2 regions of the Pandoraea pulmonicola genome follow, and region 2 is predicted to be linked to the other one. Evidence: riboswitches for the same ligand, from Rfam matches in the RefSeq annotation. Region 2 holds a riboswitch; the other holds the start of a gene.
What was found. Region 2 has a riboswitch for thiamine pyrophosphate ahead of thiC (phosphomethylpyrimidine synthase ThiC). Riboswitches for the same ligand answer to the same signal wherever they lie in the genome.
Positions count from the first base shown of each region.

Region 1 (10,571 bases), 850 kb from region 2:
GTCGACGTGGGTTTCGCCCGCGTCGATGCGATCGATGACCTGCGCGAGCACGTCGCCGGCGGTGTCGTGAGTGAGATCGGTCTGCAACGCGAGCATGCGCTTACTTGCCGCCCGCGAGTTGCTGGTTGCGCTCGGTCAGGAACTTGATCAGACCGTCGACGCCCGACTGGTTGACCTTCTCCGCGAACTGGTTGCGGTACGTCTGGATCAACCAGGCGCCCAGCACGTTCAGGTCATAGAGCTTCCATTCGCCGCTGGCCGTCTTGTACAGACGATAGTCGAGCTCGATCGGCTGACCGTTGTGGACCACGTCGGTGTACACCACGACGTCGGTATCGCTCGGCTGGCCACGGAACGGCTTGTAGTTGACCTGCTGGTCGCGGATCTGTGCAATGGCGCCGGCGTACGTGCGCAGCAGCAAGGTCTTGAACTGTTCGGTGAGCTGCTGGCGCTGCTGCGGCGTGGCGTTGCGCCAGGCGGCGCCGGTGGCGAGCTGCGTGGTCTTCGTGAAGTCGGCGTGCGGCATGATCTTCTGCTCGACCAGACGCGTGATGCTGTTCAGATCGCCCTTCTGGATGTTCGGGTCGCTCTTGGCCGCGGCCATCACTTCGGTCACGGTCTGCTTGACCAGGGCGTCCGGCGCCTGAGCCTGTGCCATGGCGGAGCCGGCGGCGGTATACGTCATGAATGCCATGACGGGAATGAGCCAGAACTTCTTCATTGTGGACTTCCTCTTTCGAGTGACGAGTGTTGCGCGTTTGGATACCCGCGTCGCGTCTGGAGTTCTCGGATTGACGGCAGCGTCGTGTAACAAACTGTTGCCCGTCGGGCCTGCCGACGGTGCAATGGGCATTGCGGAGAACGGCGCCGACTCGGCGAGCGATGCGTGCAGTTCGTGCACGCCTCTTCCGAATCGGCGTCGACGGACCCGCGCTCAGCGACGGAACGGCAGGCCGCCCGGCACCATCTTGCCCGGTACCGGCGAGCCTTGCGGCGCCTCCGACTCGGCCGGCGCGCTCGCACCCGAAGCCGGGGCTGCCGCACCTGCTGCCCCCGCCGAACCGGCCGGCATCGGCTGGCCGCCTGCACCGGCACCGGCACCCGCGGCTGCGGCGCCGGCGGCACCGTCCTCTTCGTAGTTCGGCAGTGCGGCGCTATTCGACGCACCACCGTTGATCAGGTACTTGCGGCGCGCCAGATAGGCGTCGCGCATGAACGAGTACGGATCGAGCGCGGCGGCGTCGAGCAGATTCGACGCGTCGAGCAGGTTGGCACGGGTATTGACGAGACGCACGCCGTAGAGCGAGTAGCTCACCCACTCCGGTTTGATGTACGACGTCGGGTCGATGAACATGTTGCCCGCCATGCCGACCGTGTCGCGCACCGTACTCGGGCCAAGCAGCGGCAGCACGAGGTACGGGCCGTCGGGCAGGCCCCACTTGCCGAGCGTCACGCCGAAGTCCTGGCTGTGCTTGGGCAGACCGGCGGGCGAAGCGAAGTCGATCAGGCCGCCGACACCGAACACGGTGTTGATGGTCAGGCGCATCAGATCCTGCACGGCGGCGGTGACTTCGAGCTGCAGCAGGTTGTTGGCGAAGTTGTAGACGTCGCCGACGTTCGAGAAGAAGTTCGTGACCATGTCGCGCGCCGGTTCCGGCACGACGAAGCGGTAGCCCTTGGCCACCGGGACCATGACAGTCTTGTCGAGCTTGTCATTGAACGTGTACATCGAACGGTTGAAACCTTCGATGGGGTCCGCGGGATTCGGGTTGGTGACAGTGGCGCAACCGGTCAGCGCCATCGCGCCGGCGGCCAGCACTGCCGAAGTACGGAAGCTGGTCATTTCTCTTATTTTCCTTGGGTTACCGTCGCTGCCGGTGCCGAGGCTGCCGCCGCGCCGCCCGTCTGGGCACCACCGGCGTCCGCCGCCTTGTTGTACAGAAATTGGCCTATCAGGTTTTCCAGCACGATCGCCGATTGCGTGAGCGTGATCGTATCACCGGCCTTGAGCATCTGGTCATCACCCCCGGCTTCCAGTCCGATGTACTGCTCGCCGAGCAAGCCCGAGGTCAGGATCTTGGCCGACGAGTCCTTCGGGAATTGGTATTGCGAATCGATGTTGAGCGTGACGTCGGCCAGATAGCGCTTGTCGTCGAACTTGATCGACGCCACGCGTCCGACCACCACGCCCGCGCTCTTGACCGCCGCGCGCGGCTTCAGGCCGCCGATGTTGTCGAAGCGAACCGTCACCGGATACGAGCTCGAGAACGACAGCGAGCTCATGTTGCCGGCCTTGAGCGCGAGAAAGAGCAGCGCCGCGAAGCCGAGAACCACGAACAGGCCGACCCAGAAGTCGAGGGGGTGTTTTTTCATTGTGTCAGTGTGCGCAAACTGTCTGTCGATAGGGTTGGCAGGCAAGCCGGTCCGTTAGCTGAACATCAGGGCCGTGAGCAGGAAGTCGAGACCGAGCACGGCAAGCGACGCCTGCACCACCGTGCGCGTGGTCGCACGCGAGACGCCCTCCGGCGTCGGCTGTGCCTCGAAACCCTGATACAGCGCGATAAACGTGACGGCGATACCGAAAACGAGGCTCTTGACCACACCGTTGGCGACATCCGACCAGACATCCACGCCGCCCTGCATCTGCGACCAGAACGCGCCGGAATCCACGCCAATCAACTGCACGCCCACGAGATAGCCGCCAAAGATACCCACCGCCGAGAAGATCGCCGCCAGGATCGGCATCGCGATCACGCCCGCCCAGAAGCGCGGCGCCACGACGCGTGCGATCGGGTCGATGGCCATCATCTCCATCGCGGTCAACTGCTCGCCCGCCTTCATCAGGCCAATTTCGGCCGTGAGCGACGTGCCGGCACGACCCGCGAACAGCAGCGCCGTGACCACCGGCCCGAGCTCGCGCACCAGCGAGAGCGCCACGAGCAGGCCGAGCGCCTGTTCCGAGCCGTACTTGTTGAGGGTGTAGTAGCCCTGCAGCCCGAGCACGAAGCCGACGAACAGCCCCGAGACCGCAATGATGACAAACGAATAGTTACCGACGAAATGAATCTGGTCGGTCACGAGTCGCGGGCGACGCAGCAGCGCGCCGCTCGACGCCAGCATGCGCAGGAACATGCGGGCGCCATATCCCAGGCGCTCCACGTGGCCGCGAACGAAACTGCCGATGGTGGTGATCATGCACGCGCTCCGATACCGAAATCTTCCGCGAGCGGCGGCGCGGGATACTGAAACTTCACGGGGCCGTCCGGCTGCGCGTCGATGAACTGACGCACCGTGGGATCGCTCGAGGCACGCAGCGCGTCGGGCGCGCCCTCGGCGGCGATACGGCCTTCACTGATGAAATAGATGTAGTCGGCAATGGCGAAGGTCTCCGCCACATCGTGCGACACGATGATCGACGTGGCGCCGAGCGCGTCGTTGAGCTTGCGGATCAGGTTCGCGGTGATGCCCATCGAGATCGGATCCAGGCCGGTGAACGGCTCGTCGTACATGACGAGGTCGGGATCGAGCGCAATCGTGCGCGCGAGTGCCACGCGGCGCGCCATCCCGCCCGAAATCTCGGCGGGCTTCATGTCGCGTGCACCGCGCAGGCCCACGGCGTTGAGCTTCATGAGCACCAGATCGCGGATGAGCGACTCGTCCAGTCGAGTGTGTTCGCGCAGCGGAAACGCCACGTTGTCGAACACCGTCATGTCGGTAAACAAGGCGCCGAACTGGAACAGCATGCCCATGCGGCGACGCAACCGGAACCAGCCGTCCCGATCGAGCGTCGACACGTCGGTGCCGTCGAAATCGACGCTGCCGCGGCTCGCATGCACCAGCCCGCCGATGAGGCGCAGCACGGTCGTCTTGCCACAGCCGGAGCCGCCCATGACCGCAATGACCTTGCCGCGGGGAAACCGCATATTCAACCCGGAAAGCACCAGACGTTCGCCATAGCCGAAGCTGACGTCACGCAGTTCGAGCAGATTTTCCGGATTCAGGGTGGGCACGTTACGGGTCTTATAGTGCGGCGCAAAACGCCAATTATAGGGGGGAATGCCGATCGATGCCGCTCACGGGCAGCCCGCCAATGCGAGTACCGGCGCCGTCGGGCGGCATTCTACAGGCCTTCGCGGATTCGCGATGGGACGTTCCGATGGCCGCAACGAACAAAAAGCCAGCGGCAGCAAGGACTTACCGCCGCTTGCACGGCGGCGGTGTTGCGCCGTTGCTACAATGTTCCGCTTGACGCAACGACCTGTTGACTCGGATGCCCTCCGCCAAACTCCCGCCTTTCGCACCTTCCTCTCCTTCCGGCCGCCCACAACCGCCCGCTGCCTGCGCCCCCGAATTTCAGATTCGTCCGATGCAGCCGAACGATCTTCCCCAGGTTCTGGCCGTGCAGGCGCAGGCGTACGGCGACGTCATGCTCGAATCGGAAGCGACGCTCGCATCGCGCCTGCGGCTCTCCCCCGAGACGTGCTGGGTCGCCGTCGACGCCGGCACGGCAGCGGAACCGCGCGTGGCCGGCTATCTGTTCACGCATCCGTGGCAGATCGCAGCGCCGCCGTCGCTCGATACCGTGCTCGACACACTGCCCGACTCTGCCGACTGCTGGTACGTGCACGACATGGCGCTGGCGCCCCGGACGCGAGGTGCGGGCGTCGCCAGCCGGCTCTACGCGGCCGCGCTCGCCTCGGCACGGAAATTGGGGTTGCAGACTTCCGCACTCGTTGCGGTGCAGCAATCGCATGGGTTCTGGGCGCGCTTCGGCTACGCCGCGGCGACGAACGTTTCGCCGATCATCGCCGCCAAGCTCGCCGGCTACGGCGAGGGCGCAGTGTTCATGACGCGTCGCCTGTAACACCATTTCGCCATCGCAGTCCGCAAGGCGACCGCATGTGACGTCGCCAGAACTTCACGCCCGCTTCGCAAACTCGCGTTGCATGCCCTTCACCGCGGCGCTCACGTCAGGCGCCTCGGTCACGGCACGCACGACGGCGGCACATCCCGCGCCGGTATCGAGCACATGAGGAAGATTGCCCGCGTCGATACCGCCGATGGCAACGAGCGGGTAATGCGGCGCGATGAGTTTCACGTAGCGCGCGAGCTTCGCCAATCCTTGCGGCGCGGTGGCGATCACTTTGGTCGTGGTCGGGAAGACCGCACCGACCGCAAGATAGCTCGGCCGAAAGTGATGCGCGGCCAGAATCTCGTAATAGCCGTGCGTGCTGATGCCGAGCCGCATGCCGCTCGCGTGCAGCGTCGCGACCTCGTCGGCCGAGAGCGCCGCCATGTCTTCCTGCCCCAGGTGAACGCCGTAGGCCTTGGCCTCGGCAGCCTCGCGCCAGTGATCGTTGATGAACCAGGCGCTGTCGTGCGTGACGCGCTTGCCGGCGGCCACCGTCCGAACGATCTGATCGCGCAGCTCCGGATGCGCCGGATCCTTGATCCGCAACTGCACCGTGCCGACCTGCAGATCGGCCATGCGCTCGCACCATGCGGCGTCGGGCAGCACGGGGTACAGGCCCAGACGCGCCGGGCATGGCGGAAAGTGCCCAGGCGATGGCGCCTGGCCGAGCACGACGGGGAATGTCTCGAGGACGGTCGGCCATTCGCCGAGCGTGGCGGCATCTTCCGTGCGGGCATGGCTGCCGTCGCTGCGCCATGCGCGCGCCAGCACCAGCGCATCGTGCGGCGCAAAGCCGCAGTCGAGGAACGCCGCGAACGCCGGGAAGAATGCCGGGTCGTCGACGCCGGCAATGCGATAGACCGCATCCGTTGTGTACAGGGTGTCTTCGGCATGCCCCTGGGCCATCGCGCGCGAGACGAGCACCACCGCACCCGCGGCGCGCCACACGTCGAGCTGCAACGATCCCGCACTTGCCAAACCTGACTCGTGCGCCGACGGTAGCGACAGCCAAACCACATCTCCCTTGCTTGCGCCAGCAGGCGGTTCGACGTGCAGACGCCAGGACGGCGCACTGTCCTCCGCGACCGATGGCCACGGCGCGAGTCGCGCACGAATCGCTTCGGCGGCTTGCTGCCACGCCATCACGACCGACGTGCCGGCAGGCAGACATTGCACGTGGGTAAGCTCGGCGGCGCGGACGGGCGTCGTCATCAAAGGTCCTTGTTCGACGGATTGGGGTGGGTTACGTCAGGCGCCTGTCTGGTGCCAGAACGGCACACCGACAACCGGTGTGCTCGCTTCGGCGCTCTCGCGCTCGGCCATCGGCCCGGCCAGCCACGCCGCACGCCCCGCCTTGATCGCGGTGGCGAATGCACCGGCCATCTCCACCGGTTGCGCGGCGAGCGCCACGGCGGTGTTGAGCAACACGCCGTCGAAGCCCCACTCCATCACCTGACAGGCGTGCGACGGCAGACCGAGGCCGGCGTCGACGATAAGCGGCGTGTCCGGCAGACGATCACGCAGCAGACGCAGCCCGTACGGATTGATCACGCCCTTGCCCGTACCGATCGGCGCCCCCCACGGCATCAGCGCCTGACAGCCCACGTCGAGCAGACGACGGCACAGCACCAGATCTTCCGTGCAGTACGGCAGCACCTTGAAGCCGTCGCGAATCAATTGTTCGGCGGCGGTCACCAGACCGAACGGATCGGGTTGCAGTGTGTAGTCGTCGCCGATCAGTTCGAGCTTGATCCAGTCGGTTTCGAAGACCTCGCGCGCCATTTGCGCGGTGGTCACCGCCTCCTGCACCGAGTGGCAGCCGGCCGTATTCGGCAGCACCGGCACCGCCAGACGTCGCAGCGTCTCCCAGAAGTGGCCTTCCGACGCCTGCGCACCCGTGCCCGAAAGCTGGCGGCGCAGCGCCACCGTCACCATGCCCGGACGGGCGGCGTCGATGGCGTCGTTAAGCACCTGCAGCGACGGGTAGCGCGCCGTGCCGAGCAGGAAGCGACTGCCGAAGCGGGTGTCGTACAGCGTGAGGGCGTCGCGCGCGCTGCCCGCGGCCACGTTGGCCGATTCCGTGAATGCGTTCATCTCAGCCTCCAGCCACCGGTTGCACGACGTCGATCCTGTCGCCATGCGCGAGCGAGCGCGCGGCGTATTGCGTCTTGGGCACGAATTGCCCGTTGACCGCCGCCGCGAACGGCGGCTTGGCGCCGTAGGCGGCCAGCGCCTCGGCCAGCGTCGCCGTCTCGGCCACGCTCAGTGTCTGTTGATTGATATGGATGTCCATCGCGTACCGCTCCCTCTCATGCCAGGCGGAACAGATCCGGCCACGGCCGGCCCGCTCGCCACGTCTCCCAGTCGAACGCGTACCCGGGTCCCGTCGGCGCGCCCGTCGTTTGCATCAATGCCTGCGCCAGCGCACACGCCTCGCCCGTCACCGCCGGCGCAAGAAGATAACCGTGGCGATACAGGCCGTTCAGGCGCAGCACCCGCTTGCCGTCCCACTGCACGCGCGGCAAATGGTCGGGCAGCGCCGGCCGGCAATTCACGTTCAGCTCGACGATGCGCGCCTCGCCGAACGCCGGATTCAGCGAATGCGCCGCCGACAGCAGCTCGAGTGCGGAGCGCACCGTCATCGGCGACATGTCCTCCGACTCGAGCTCGGTCGCACCGATCACATACAGATCGTTTTCCTTCGGCGCGATGTAGATCGGATAGCGCGGATGCAGCAGGCGCACCGGGCGGCGCAGACCGACGCCGGGTGCGTGAATGCGCGCCACTTCGCCACGCACGCCCCGCAGTTGCGTGAGGAGACCGCGCGCACCGAGGCCACGGCAGTCGATGACGAGGCCCGCGTCCGGATAGGCGCCTTCGTCGATTTCGGTATGCCAGTGCAGGTCCGCACCGGCCTTTCCCAGGCCGGCCGCCAGCGCGCGCAACAGTTGACGGTTGTCGAGCTGGCCCTCGTTGGGCAGCAGCCAGCCTTCCTGGAAACGACCCGCGAGCGCGGGTTCGACCTCGCCCAATTGCGCGCCAGACACACGCTCCACACCACCGCGCAGCAATTCGGGCGGGGCGTTGGCGCGCATGCGTCGATCGAACATCACCGCCTCCGCGCGATCGGGCTGGTGCCAGACGACGAGCGTGCCGTTGCGCTGGAAAAACACAGGCTCGGGCAGACCGTCGATCAGCGACGGCCAACGCTCGAGGCCCGCCGCGCCCATCTCGACGATGCTCGGTTCGGCCACGGCGGCCTCGGCCAGCGGCGCGAGCATGGCCGCGGCGACCCAGCCGGCCGCGGAGGAACCGTCGGCGTCGCCGCGCTCGTAGAGCGCCACGCGCGCGCCGGCGCGAATCAGTTGCCACGCGAGCAGACGGCCGGACAGACCGCCGCCGAGCACCGCGACGTCGGGATGCAAGGGCGAAGCGCTCATACGCGCACCGCCACGCGGGCCGTCACGGCGCACAGGCACGCAGAGGTATTCGAAGGAAAAATCGCAGGGACTTGCGAAAGGCAGCGCATGGGGTCCTTTCCTCATGAAAGCAAAAGGACGAAACGGTGTTGGACACCTTACCCCACTGGAGGAGTCGGAAACTTCCCACGCCGGTATTACCCGGGTCGGGTGCAAAGGGTCTCTCTCAGCCCCGTGTCACTCGTTACGCATGGTTCACACCCGCGTTCGGCACGGAGCACCCCTGTTTCGCCCGCAGCCATTACAACATAGATGCCGACGCCCGTGCAAGCTGGCCTTCCGGGCGGTTGCACGCTCATCGCGTCTCGTTTTTTGACGAATCCCCGGGGTCTCGTAACAGCACGTAAACTGAATTCCGGCGGCACGCGGGTTTCGGGCCGGAATTCATGCAACGCACCATCGAAAACGGTGATCAAATTAATCGTCGGACAGCAGCAAATCCGGGCGTGGCGCTCCTTCGTCCCGAGATCGCTGCCCACAGGCGTCCCCAATAACACGTTGCATCACAGCGGCAGCACCGCCAGACGATCATGGCCCACACGCCGAAGCCTTCCCTGCCCGCCGGCACGTCGCCGGCCAATGACCCCGCCACGCCCCCACCGAAGCCTCCGAGCGCCTGGCAGTTGATCCGCCCCTATTGGGTGTCGGAAAAGCGCTGGGAGGGGCGACGGCTTCTGGCGCTGGTCATCGTGCTGAACCTCGCGGTGGTGTTCATCAATGTGCGACTCAACGCCTGGAACGCGGGCTTCTACGACGCGCTCGACAAGCGCAACTGGCCGGTCTTCAGGTCGTCGCTCGCCGAATTCGCGATCCTCGCCTTCAGCTTCATCATCATCGCGACGTTTCGCACCTACTTCCGGCAGATGCTGGAAATCAGATGGCGACAGTGGGTGACCGACACCAACCTGACGAAGTGGTTTGCACGGCAGGCGTACTACCGTATCGAGCGCGATCATCTCGCGGACAACCCCGACCAACGTATTTCGGAAGACATCCGCACGCTCGTCAGCTCGTCGCTGTCGCTTTCGCTCGATCTGCTCACCACGCTCGTTTCGCTGTTCTCGTTCGTGACCATTCTGTGGACGATTTCGGGCGCCGTGTCGTTCGCCCTCGGCGGCATGAACATCACGATTCCGGGCTACATGGTCTGGGTCGCGGCGCTGTACGCGATCGTGGGCTCGTTCTTCATTTTCAAGGTCGGCCGCCCGCTCGTCGGCCTGAGCTATCGTCAGCAACAGGTCGAGGCTGATTTTCGTTTCCTGCTGGTGCGTCTGCGCGAGTCGGCCGAGCAGGTCGCGCTCTATCGCGGCGAAGGCGCCGAGCTCTCGCGGCTGAAGTCGGCCTTCGGCGCCGTGCGCGACAACTGGTGGCAGATCATGGTGGTGACCAAGCGCCTGATCTTCGCGAATTCGATCTACGCGCAGATCGCCATCGTGTTCCCGATCATTGCCGCCGCACCCCGCTACTTCGCCGGCGCCTTCACGCTGGGCGTACTCATGCGCCTCATCGACGCCTTCGGACAAGTCAGCGATGGCTTCTCGTGGTTCGTGAACAGCTTCGCGACATTGGCCGAGTGGAAAGCCACGGTCAACCGTCTGCGCGAATTCACGCGCGTCATCGACGAGCCGCCGCGCCAAGGCGGCATCTCGGTCGTCGCCACGCAGGCGGACTCGCACGCGAGTGCCTATGCGGCGACGGATCTCCGTCTCGCGCTGCCCAATGGCGCACCGCTCGCCACCGCCGGTTCGTTCGCGTTCACCCCCGGATCGCGTTGGCTCGTCCGCGGACGGTCGGGCTGCGGCAAGAGCACGCTGCTGCGCGCGCTGGCCGGCTTGTGGCCATTCGGCGACGGGCGCGTGGACGTTCCCGCCGGCGCGCGCGTGCTGTTCCTTTCGCAACAGAGCTATTTGCCCATCGACACTCTGAAGGCCGCGCTCGCGTTCCCGTCGTCGCCGGAGACATTTACCGACGCCGAGTGCCGCGACGCGTTGGTCGCCGTGAATCTCGGCCAGTACGTGGATGACCTGCAAACGGTCGCCCACTGGGCGCGGCGCCTCTCGGGCGGCGAGCAGCAACGGCTCGCCGCTGCGCGAGCGTTGCTGCAAAAGCCCGACTACCTGTTCCTCGACGAGGCCACCAGTGCGCTCGACGTGGAAACCGAGGAGGCCGTATACAGCGCG
Region 1 covers NZ_CP010310.2:5,430,540-5,441,110, forward strand. The annotation lists gene RO07_RS23425 (STAS domain-containing protein) at 1-96, opposite strand, end outside; gene RO07_RS23430 (MlaC/ttg2D family ABC transporter substrate-binding protein) at 101-721, opposite strand; gene RO07_RS23435 (MlaA family lipoprotein) at 935-1,843, opposite strand; gene mlaD (outer membrane lipid asymmetry maintenance protein MlaD) at 1,849-2,373, opposite strand; gene mlaE (lipid asymmetry maintenance ABC transporter permease subunit MlaE) at 2,428-3,195, opposite strand; gene RO07_RS23450 (ABC transporter ATP-binding protein) at 3,192-4,001, opposite strand; gene RO07_RS23455 (GNAT family N-acetyltransferase) at 4,367-4,864, shown strand; gene RO07_RS23460 (thiamine phosphate synthase) at 4,919-6,124, opposite strand; gene RO07_RS23465 (thiazole synthase) at 6,161-7,006, opposite strand; gene thiS (sulfur carrier protein ThiS) at 7,008-7,205, opposite strand; gene RO07_RS23475 (FAD-dependent oxidoreductase) at 7,222-8,352, opposite strand; TPP riboswitch at 8,498-8,626, opposite strand; gene RO07_RS23480 (ABC transporter ATP-binding protein/permease) at 8,922-10,571, shown strand, end outside.
Region 1: it holds a riboswitch for thiamine pyrophosphate, as region 2 does, so the genes downstream of both, RO07_RS23475 (FAD-dependent oxidoreductase) here and thiC (phosphomethylpyrimidine synthase ThiC) in region 2, are expected to answer to the same signal.

Region 2 (10,571 bases):
GCCTGAATCGGCGTCGGCTGGGTGTAGCCCTGCTCGGCAATGGCCCGCAAGATGTCCGCATGTAGCCCAAAGCTATCGAAGCCGGGGGTCGGAACAGCATTTACATCAGCCATGATGAAGGGACATCTCTTTTAAAAAACGGGGGCCGCCACGCGGAAGGATTCCGCATCAAAGCTCACTCGCGAAGATTCAAGGGGCGCTGCGCGCCATGCTCGGGGCTGGCGCAAGAGGGGCCTGTCAGGGGACAGAAGCGTCGGGCACCGCCGGACCAGGGTGGTCGTCAAGAAGCGAAACAACCGCGATTCTAACACTTGCGCGAGACCAACGTGTGACAGTCGCCCCGGCAGGGCCGTATCAGCGGCCCGCGCCGGCGTTTGCACGCTTCTCGGATTCGCGCGTTTTGCCGGCTTTACCGTCGCGCCCGGTCAGCTTGGCAGCCCCGGCGTTGGCCGATTTGCCCGCCTGCGCGGCGCGCTGGCGGCTGGCGTAGCGCTGTGCGAGAACCGCACAGACCATGAGCTGCATCTGGTGGAACAGCATCAGCGGCAGCACGATCGCGCCCAGCGGCCCGGTGGCGAACAGCACTTTCGCCATCGGAATGCCGCTCGCCAAGCTCTTCTTCGAGCCACAGAAGACGATGGTGATTTCATCCTCGCGCGAAAAACCGAGCCAGCGCGCCGAATAAGTCGTGAACGCGAGCATGATCACCAGGATCACCGCGCAGCAGCCGAGCAGTCCGAGCAACGCGAGCGGCGGGATCTGATGCCACAGTCCGGTGTTCACGGCTTCGCTGAACGCCGTGTAGACGACCAGCAGGATCGAGCCCTGATCGACGAACTTGAGCAGCGCACGGTTGCGCTCGACCCACCCGCCAATGGCCTTGCGCGCGAGTTGCCCCGCGATGAAGGGCACGAGCAGTTGCAACATGATGTTGCCGATCGAGTCGAACGGCGACGCCCCGGTGTTGCCGTCGTGATGCACGACGACCAGACCCACGAGCACCGGCGTGATGAAGATGCCGAACAGGCTCGACGCCGATGCGCTGCAAACGGCCGCAGGCACGTTGCCGCGCGCGATCGACGTGAAGGCGATGGCCGACTGCACCGTGGCAGGCAGCGTGCACAGGAACAGAATGCCCAGGTAGAGCTCGGGCGTGACCGTCCACGAGAGCACCGGCTTGAGCGCCATGCCCACGATCGGAAACACGGCGAACGTGCTGGCGAACACCAGCAGGTGCAGGCGCCAGTGCGTGGCGCCGGCGAGCACGGCCTCGCGCGAGAGCTTCGCGCCGTGCAGGAAGAACAAGGCGGCAATCGCCACGTTGGTGAGCAGGTTGAAGGCGACTTCGCCCTCGCCGTGCGCCGGCAGGAAGCTGGCGAGCACGACGGTCGCCACCAGCATCAACGTGAAATTGTCGGGAAGGAAACGCGGTCTGGACATCGTCGATCTCGAATGCTGCAGTCGAATGCAATAGAAAAGACAAAGCCCGTCCGCAAGCCGCTCGACGCCGCGGCATGGGGGCCACCGGCGTTACCGTTGGTACCGTCGTCGATCGACGGGCGATCGAACAGAACCGGAAGTGTGTGCTCGCGATACGGGTTTTTACGTATTAGAGCGCAAGGGCAGTTAAAATACAAATTCATTTAAAAAATTTATTCATACCAATTACGCATGAATATCTCGCTGCGCCAGCTCAAGGTGTTCCTCGCAGTGGCCGCGCACGGCAGCTTCAGCCGTGCCGGCGAGGACATCGGCCTCACTCAGCCGGCCGTCAGCCGCTGTATCCGCGAACTTGAACAGGAACTCGGTCTCAAGCTGGTGGACCGCACGACCCGCGAAGTCACGCTGACCGAAGTGGGCGCTAGCCTCTCCGCCACGCTCTCCCGGGTTCTGGACGATCTGGAGAGCGCCCTGCGCGACACGCACGGCCTGGCCGAGGAGCGACGCGGGCGGGTGCGAGTGGCCAGCGCACCGACCATTTCGGCCAACCTCATGCCCGAGTGCATCTCGGCGTGCGCGGCCCGCTACCCGGACATCACCCTCATGCTGCGCGACCAGGTGCAGACGCTCGCGACCGACAGCGTGCGCCACGGCGAGGTGGACTTCGGGGTGATCGTCGCCTCGGAAGGCACCGACGATCTGGTCGGGGAGCCCATCATGGTCGAGCCCTTCCTCGTGGTGTGCGACCGCTCACATCGCTTCGCCCGGCAGACGCAGGTGACATGGAAGGAGCTCAACGGCGAGAAACTGGTGCTGCTCGATTACGCATCGGGCAGCCGTCCGCTCATCGACCGCGCGCTGGCCGAGCACGGCGCGTATTGTCAGGTGGTGCAGGAGGTCGGGCACGCCGTCACCGTGTTTCGGATGATCGAGGCGGGCATTGGCATCAGCATCGTACCGGCGCTGGCGCTGCCGACCATGCCGGGTATGCCGGAAAATGACGAGCGCCTCGCCGCCCTGCCCCTCGTGCCGCAGGTCGACCGCACGATCATGCTCGTGCGCCGCAAGAACCGGACGCTCTCGCCCGCCGCGCAATCCGTCTGGGAACTCATTCAGCAGATCACGGCCGGCACGCCCCAGTCGGGCCAATCAACCGGCAAAGCCTGACATCATGGGAAATACCGGCGGATATCGGTGTTTTTTCGTCTAGTTGCAAGAAATTCAACGAAATCAGCCGAATCGCAGCGAGGCATCGATGTCTCGAAGTGAGTGGTCACCTGCTACAATGATGGGGCGTCGACTCCCCGGGCGGGGAAGGTACGATAGGTGCGACAAGGACAAGAGCGCTTGCCCGGTCGATCGCGCTTCGACGCCGTGCCCGCGGCTTGCGGGCATTGTGTTTCCGATGCGGCGTCATGGACTTGTTCATCAAATACTTCAGCCCGCTGTGGCTCTTCCACGCGGCGGCCGATCTGTCGTTCTGGCAGCGGCATCAACTCGACGCCCGCATGCGGATCGTAAGTCGCTTCATGTGGCGATACGTCATGCGCTGGTGCGTAGTCAGCGCCGCGCTGCTCGCACCCGCGGCCACTCTGGCGCACGGCTTCGCCGCGACCGGCCTCGCGCTTGCCGGCGGCCTGTCGGCCTGTGTCACCGTCCTCATGGCTGCGCTCGCGCTCGGTTGCCTCATCGGTTCGCGACTTCGCTGAACGCTTCGGCGCTCAAGCCGGAAAAGCCCGCCGCCATGGCGGGCCTTTCGTTCAGTACGTCGACACTTCGAATCCGTCAGATCAACTTCAGATCCTTGAGCACGCTTCGGACGATGCGCACGCGCTTCGGCCCGTCGGCATCCGACTGTATATCGATGTTCAGGGCGATCATGGTGAGGTTGCCGTCACGCTCGAGCCAACCCACCCACCAGCCGATGTCGGGCTTCTTGTCGGTGAACCAGCCCGTCTTGCCGTGCAGCACGTAGTCGGCATTCGCTTCCACGATCGAGATGTTCCGCACGATGTCCTGCGAGCGCGCCGAGAACGGCAGCGTGCCCTTCGCCAAACGCTGCAGGAAGTCGACCTGTTCGCGCGCCGAAATCTGCAGGCTGTCGTCGACCCAATAGGTGTCCGCGGCGTGGCCGATCGTGCGATTGCCATAGCCCACCTCGTTGAGTTTGGCCTGCGCATACTGACGCGGGATCTTGTGCGAGAGGATCTGATAGCAAGGCAGACATGACACGCGGAACGCGTCCCGCAGGTTGAGCGCCGCGTTCCACGCCTTCATGCTACGCGGCTTGCCGTCCCAGGGAATGACTTCGCGTTCGTTGTCGATCGCCCCCGATTCGAGCGCCAGCAAGCTGTTGAAAATCTTGTAGGTTGATGCCGGCGACAGGCGCCGCTCGGCGCGCGCGGCGTCGTACGCCTGATAGGTCTGCGTGCGGCCGTCGAGCACGACGACGGTGCCTTTGACGCCTTCATCAGCAAAGTACTTCCCCCAATCGGCCCGCTCGGTGATATGTACGGAAGGGGGACGCACGGGTTCGGCGGCATGCCCCGGCGTTGCGAAGACCACGGGCGAGGCCAGCGCGCCAAGGATGCGCAACACGAGCGCGCCGCGCCGCCAGCGGGAGAATGTCTTTTTCATTTCGTTATCCTGAGTTCGGTGGGTGCCAGATCAAGATGACTGGCTGGAACACTGTCGACGATGCTGGCCAGGCACCTCTCTCGAAAGCGTTTGCAGCATAGTGTGCGTTTCGGCAGATGCAAAGTATCGCTACCGTAACTTTCGTAACCACCGTATCATCGGTCGCAATGGCGAATGTGGACTGCCTCGGGCGTCCGTCCAGCGGAGGCGTTCGGCGACGGCAGCAGCCAACTGCCGATGCGCGTCGGCGCGGATGGTGCACGGGCGGAACACCAGTTGAGCGTGCCATGGCATCACGTCGATGCACGCTGTCGCGAGCCGCATGCGTCGTCACACGCCGTCGCACGTCGTCGCCTGTTGCTTTTCAACATTGCCTAACCCCCTAGCTGACACGTACCGCCATGACCGACCCGCTCACGCAGCGCCAGTCTCCCGCCGACACCCGCGAGCGCTTGCTGGTACGCCTCGACGCACCGCAGAAAGTCGGCGGCGAGCCGGTGCGATATCAGAGCCTGTGGTTGCTGATGCGCGTCTACTTCGCGGCGCGCTACGAAAGTGCGCCCGTCTCGCTCGCGTCGCTCAAGATCCGTTTCGGGCAGTCTGGCGCCGCGGGGGACCTGCGCATGCTGATCAGCCGCGCATTCGCCGATTTCGCACGCTGGGGCGTGGCCGTCGGCTGGGGCGACGACCGGCAGGCGGACGTGCGTCTGCTGCCGACGCGCGGACGCAGCAAGGGACCGTTCTGGCTTGCCGCACACGACGTGTCGCGCATCGCCGTCATGGTCGGCGACACGCCGCCCGACGACCCGCGCCGCGACATCGCGGCCTTCCTCGGTCTGCCGCAGGACACCGCCCAGGGCAAGCCATCGCCCGCGCTCGACTACGTCATGCAGGACATCGCATTCTGGCATCACCTCACACTCGGCAAGCGCGATATGCAGGACGGCGTGTTCTTCGCACCGGAAGCCCCATCGCCGGGCGAGGCCCGCCGCCAGCGCACCGGCGCCATTCCGTCGTTTCACGCGGCCCAGGTGTGCGCCGTCGACGACGTGCAGCGCGGCATCGCGCTGCTTGCCGAGACCCTTGTGTGGCGCCGCATGGGCGACGGAGCTCGCACGCAGCGCTCGCTCGCCACGCTGGCGGCGACCTTCCATGCGAATCAGCCGGGTTCGCCGACATTGCGTGCCATGCACTGGATCGTGCAGGCATGGCAGGCGTACGCGTTGCGCGATGAGGCGGGCGCGTTCGCGCATCTGCAACGTATCGGCGACGACCCGTCGCTTGCCCCCTGTCTCGTCTACAACCCGCGCATTCGCTTCGAGACCCGCAATCTGCAAGCGCTACTGCACAAGTCGCGTGCCGCGCGTCCCGGGCCGATGCCCATACGGGCGCAGTCGGCCGCCGACGCGCTCGCCGCGTTTTCCGATGCGCTGCAAGCCGCATTCGAAGCCGACTCGATCGAGCTGGCGCAGCACGTCGCGGCGAACATCGGACTGTCGTTGTGGTTGTTCTGGCAGGAGGCGCTGATCGACCCTGGCAGGCGGCTCGCCGTCACCGAGGTGCAACGGCAATCGTTGCGCTGGATCGGTCTGTCGGAGTGGATTTGCGATCGCTTCGGCGTGGGCGGCAACTCCGTGTGGAACACGGTTTTTTTACTGCGCATTGCGCGCGGCGGGGTGCCTGCGCGGCGCGATCCCGACCTCGCGACGCTGCGCGCGAGCACGCCGCTGACGGTGGACGCCTTTCTCGACGCCGTACAGCCGTTCGGTGCGCCGTTCTCGCGCGCCAAAGGGTTCCGGCAGTGGACGGACGTGGTGGCGACGACGCTGGCCGATCACGAGGACGGACGCGTTCGTTTCGAGCCGTTGCAGCTCGCCAATCTATGGTTCGAGATGTTGTGGTTCGCCCTGCATCAGGACGGCGACTCGCCACAGGCACTGCACGCGGCCCGTTCGCTGGGACGTGTGCTGCCGATACTGCCGCCGCCCGACCGGCGCTTTTTCCGCGACGCGTTGCGGCTGATGCCGCGCGAATTCCAGCGCGAAGTCCGACTCGCCCGCTGAGCCCCGGCGCCGCCCTCGGGAACGGGCAAGCGCCCCCTGCCCGTACGGTTCAGCGCACGCCCTGCGGCGTCTTCGGCAACGGCGAGCGGAACGAAATGGCCAGACGATTCCACGCGTTGATGGTCGCGACCGCAAACGTCAGGTCGGCAATCTGCTTGTCGTCGTAGTGCGCACGCAAGTCGTTGAAGACGGCGTCCGGCACGTGGCCATCCTGCACGTTCGTGACGGCTTCGGTCCAGGCCAGCGCGGCACGCTCGGCCGGCGAGTACAGCTCGGTCTCGCGCCATGCATCGAGCAGATGCAGACGGCGCGGTTCGATGCCCATTTTCAGCGCGTCGGTCACATGCATGTCGATGCAGAATGCGCAGCCATTGAGTTGCGAGGCCCGCAGCCAGACCAGCTCGACCAGACCGTCGGGCAGACCGCAGTCGTGGAAGTACGCGCTCAGGGCGCCCAGTTGCTCGTAGGCCTGCGGGGATGCTTTGACGTAGTTGAGACGCATCATGAGTCGATTCTCCAGTCGGTTCGTAAAATGCCGCGGATTCGGCGCGCAAGTGCGGTGGCCTCCCGTTGACATCGCTAACGATACGTCCGCCTTGTCTTATAGAGAAGAGCCAAAACAGAATAGAATCGCTAGGCCAATCCTGGTCATCTCAGGCCACACCGGTCCAAGCCAGGACGCCCCGGCGTGGACCGCCACGCGAGGCACTGCGCCATGACAGACAACCCCAGCCCGACCGACTCGCCGGCCCTTGCCGCGCTGCATCTGGCGGACGCCGCGCACACCGCCGGTGTACCGACTTATCGCGCGCTCTATGAGCGTATCCGCGACGGCATCCTGTCCGGCAAGCTCGCCCCGGCCGCGCGCCTGCCCTCGACACGCGCGCTCGCCAGCGAACTGGGCGTGGCACGCGGTACGGTCGAGGCCGCGTACGAACGGCTGGTCGCCGAGGGCTTCGTGATCGGACACGGCGCCGCCGGCAGCCGCGTCAATCCCCAGCTGGACGCCGCCCGGCTTGGCGCCGCCGCCAGGGTTTTCCCCTCGGCGTCGCACAAGACGGCGGACGGTTCACCAGATGCGTCAGTCGTCTCCGCTGGCAAGGCGACGGCACTGCATCCCGTGGACAACCCCAGTCATATCCCGATAAGCGCGTCGGGCATGCCGCTCCCGCTGCAAAACGGCATGCCCGCGCTCGACGAATTCCCACGCAAGCTGTGGGCGCGGCTCGCGGCACGTCACGCGCGCCATCTCGCCCCGGAAAGCCTGCACTACCAGGACGCCACCGGCTGGGCGCCGCTGCGCGAGGCCATCGCCGGCTATCTGGCCATCGCGCGCGGCATTCGTTGCGAGCCCGGGCAAATCGTCGTCACCGCGGGTTACCAGGGCGCGCTGGCGCTCATCGCACGCGTGCTGCTGCGCCCGGGCGATGCCATATGGTGCGAAGACCCCGGCTACTTCCGCGCGCGCGAAGCGCTGCGCATGGCAGGCGCGACGCTCGTGCCCGTGCCGGTCGATCGGGAAGGGCTCGACGTCGCGGCGGGCGAGCAGGCCGCCCCACACGCGCGACTCGCTATCGTGACGCCATCGCACCAGTCGCCGCTGTCGGTAACACTGCCGCTCGCACGCCGCCTCGCGCTGCTGGCTTGGGCGCAGGCGCGCGACGCGTGGATCGTCGAAGACGACTACGACAGCGAATTCCGCTACACCGGCGCGCCGCTGCCCGCGCTCAAGAGCCTGGACGGCGGCGAGCGCGTGCTTTACGCGGGGTCATTCAGCAAGGTGCTGTTTCCCGCGCTGCGGCTGGGCTATCTGGTGGTGCCCCCGGCATTGTGCGATGCGTTTGCCGCCAACGCGGCGCTCACCACGCCGGCGCAGGGCTGGATCGAGCAGGCCACGGTGACGGATTTCATCACGCAGGGGCACTTCAGCCGCCACATCAAACGCATGCGACAACGCTACGGGGAACGCCGCACGGCGCTCGCCGAAGCGTTGCGCGCGCGCCTGGCAGGCCGCATCGATCTGGCGCAACAAGCCGGCGGCATGCATCTGCTCGGCTGGCTTGAAGCCACGCGCGACGATCGCGGCATCTGCCGTGCGGCGGCCCGGCATGGGCTCGCGCCCGGAGCACTGTCGTTCTTCAGCATCGCACGAGCGATGCCGCCGGCGCTCGTGATGAGCTTCACGAACGTCGACGAATCGAGCGCCGACGACGTGGCACAGCGCCTTGCACGGGCCTTCGACGACGACGATCGCCGCCGCGCGGGCGGATAAGGCCAACGACATGGCGCGGCGCGAAAACCGATGCGTGATCGGTGCACGGTCGACGTATGAGCGCTCGTCGACACCCGTCTCGCTGTCCGGTGCACACAAGCGCCATGCCGCAACGCACCATGGTGCCGTTCACGTTTTTCGGGACACATCGTGCTTGTGCTGGCCGGTCGAGTCGGTGTATCGTTGCCGCAAAGCTAGCGCAGGGGTCCTGCAACGTGAGTTGTGGGTGAGAAATACCCTTAGAACCTGATCTGGATAATGCCAGCGCAGGGAGCGTAGAAGTTACTCGCCCCCGTTCATGCTCCTGAGCCGCTTTGCGCCGAATTTGTCGGCGTCAACACGTGCCCCGCCAGGAGACATTGCATGAACGCCAATCCGAAGTTCCTCTCAGCCAACGCGCGCGTGGACGAAGCCGCGATCGCACCGCTGCCCAATTCCCGCAAGATCTACGTGAGCGGCTCGCGCCCCGACATCCGCGTGCCGATGCGCGAGATCTCGCAAGCCGACACGCCGACGAGCTTCGGCGGCGAGAAGAACCCGCCGATCTTCGTCTACGACACGTCGGGTCCTTACACCGATCCGAACGCCAAGATCGACATCCGCTCGGGGCTGCCGGCACTGCGCGCCGCCTGGATCGACGAGCGCGGCGACACCGAAGCGCTGCCTGGACTCACTTCGGCCTACGGCCGCGAGCGCGCCGCCGACGCCGCCACCGCCGAGTTGCGCTTCCCCGGCCTGCACCGCACGCCGCGCCGCGCCAAGGCCGGCAAGAACGTGACGCAGATGCACTACGCGCGTCAGGGCATCATCACGCCCGAGATGGAGTACATCGCGATTCGCGAAAACCTGCGCCGTCAGGAATACATCGAGAGCGTGCGCCGCGCCGGTCCGCAGGGCGAGCGTCTCGCCAATCTGCTCTCGCGCCAGCACCCGGGCCAGCACTTCGGTGCGAGCCTCCCCGCCGAGATCACGCCGGAATTCGTGCGCAGCGAAGTCGCGCGCGGGCGCGCCATCATCCCGAACAACATCAACCACCCGGAATCGGAGCCGATGATCATCGGCCGCAACTTCCTCGTGAAGATCAACGCGAACATCGGCAACTCGGCCGTGACGTCGTCGATCGGCGAAGAAGTCGACAAGATGACGTGGGCGATCCGCTGGGGCGGCGACACCGTGATGGATCTGTCGACCGGCAAGCACATTCACGAAACGCGTGAGTGGATTCTGCGCAACAGCCCGGTGCCCATCGGCACGGTGCCGATCTACCAGGCGCTCGAAAAGGTCAACGGCAAGGCCGAAGAGCTGACGTGGGAAATGTTCCGCGACACGCTCATCGAGCAGGCCGAGCAGGGCGTCGACTACTTCACGATCCACGCCGGCGTGCGCCTCGCGTACGTGCCGATGACCGCCAACCGCATGACGGGCATCGTGAGCCGCGGCGGCTCGATCATGGCGAAGTGGTGCCTCGCGCATCACAAGGAGAGCTTCCTGTACACGCACTTCGAAGAGATCTGCGAAATCATGAAGGCCTATGACGTCGCGTTCTCGCTCGGCGACGGCCTGCGTCCCGGCTCGATCTACGACGCCAACGACGAAGCGCAGCTCTCCGAGCTCAAGACGCTCGGCGAACTCACGCAGATCGCCTGGAAGCACGATGTGCAGGTGATGATCGAAGGCCCGGGTCACGTGCCGATGCAGCTCATCAAGGAGAACATGGATCTCCAGCTCGAGTACTGCGACGAGGCCCCGTTTTATACCCTCGGCCCGCTGACGACCGACATCGCCCCCGGCTACGACCACATCACGTCGGGCATCGGCGCGGCGACCATCGGCTGGTACGGCACGGCCATGCTGTGCTACGTCACGCCGAAGGAGCACCTGGGCTTGCCGAACAAGGACGACGTGAAGGAAGGCATCATCACGTACAAGCTCGCCGCCCACGCCGCCGATCTCGCCAAGGGCCACCCGGGCGCGCAGATTCGCGACAACGCGCTGTCGAAGGCACGCTTCGAGTTCCGCTGGGAAGACCAGTTCAACCTGGGCCTCGACCCGGACAAGGCGCGTGAATTCCACGACGAAACGCTGCCGAAGGACTCCGCCAAGGTGGCGCATTTCTGCTCGATGTGCGGGCCGCATTTCTGCTCGATGAAGATCACGCA
Region 2 covers NZ_CP010310.2:4,582,950-4,593,520, forward strand. The annotation lists gene RO07_RS19565 (DEAD/DEAH box helicase) at 1-113, opposite strand, end outside; gene RO07_RS19570 (bile acid:sodium symporter family protein) at 355-1,440, opposite strand; gene RO07_RS19575 (LysR family transcriptional regulator) at 1,672-2,607, shown strand; gene RO07_RS19580 (hypothetical protein) at 2,856-3,149, shown strand; gene RO07_RS19585 (OXA-62 family carbapenem-hydrolyzing class D beta-lactamase OXA-156) at 3,226-4,077, opposite strand; gene RO07_RS19595 (hypothetical protein) at 4,479-6,140, shown strand; gene RO07_RS19600 (carboxymuconolactone decarboxylase family protein) at 6,190-6,645, opposite strand; gene pdxR (MocR-like pyridoxine biosynthesis transcription factor PdxR) at 6,856-8,412, shown strand; TPP riboswitch at 8,604-8,702, shown strand; gene thiC (phosphomethylpyrimidine synthase ThiC) at 8,776-10,571, shown strand, end outside.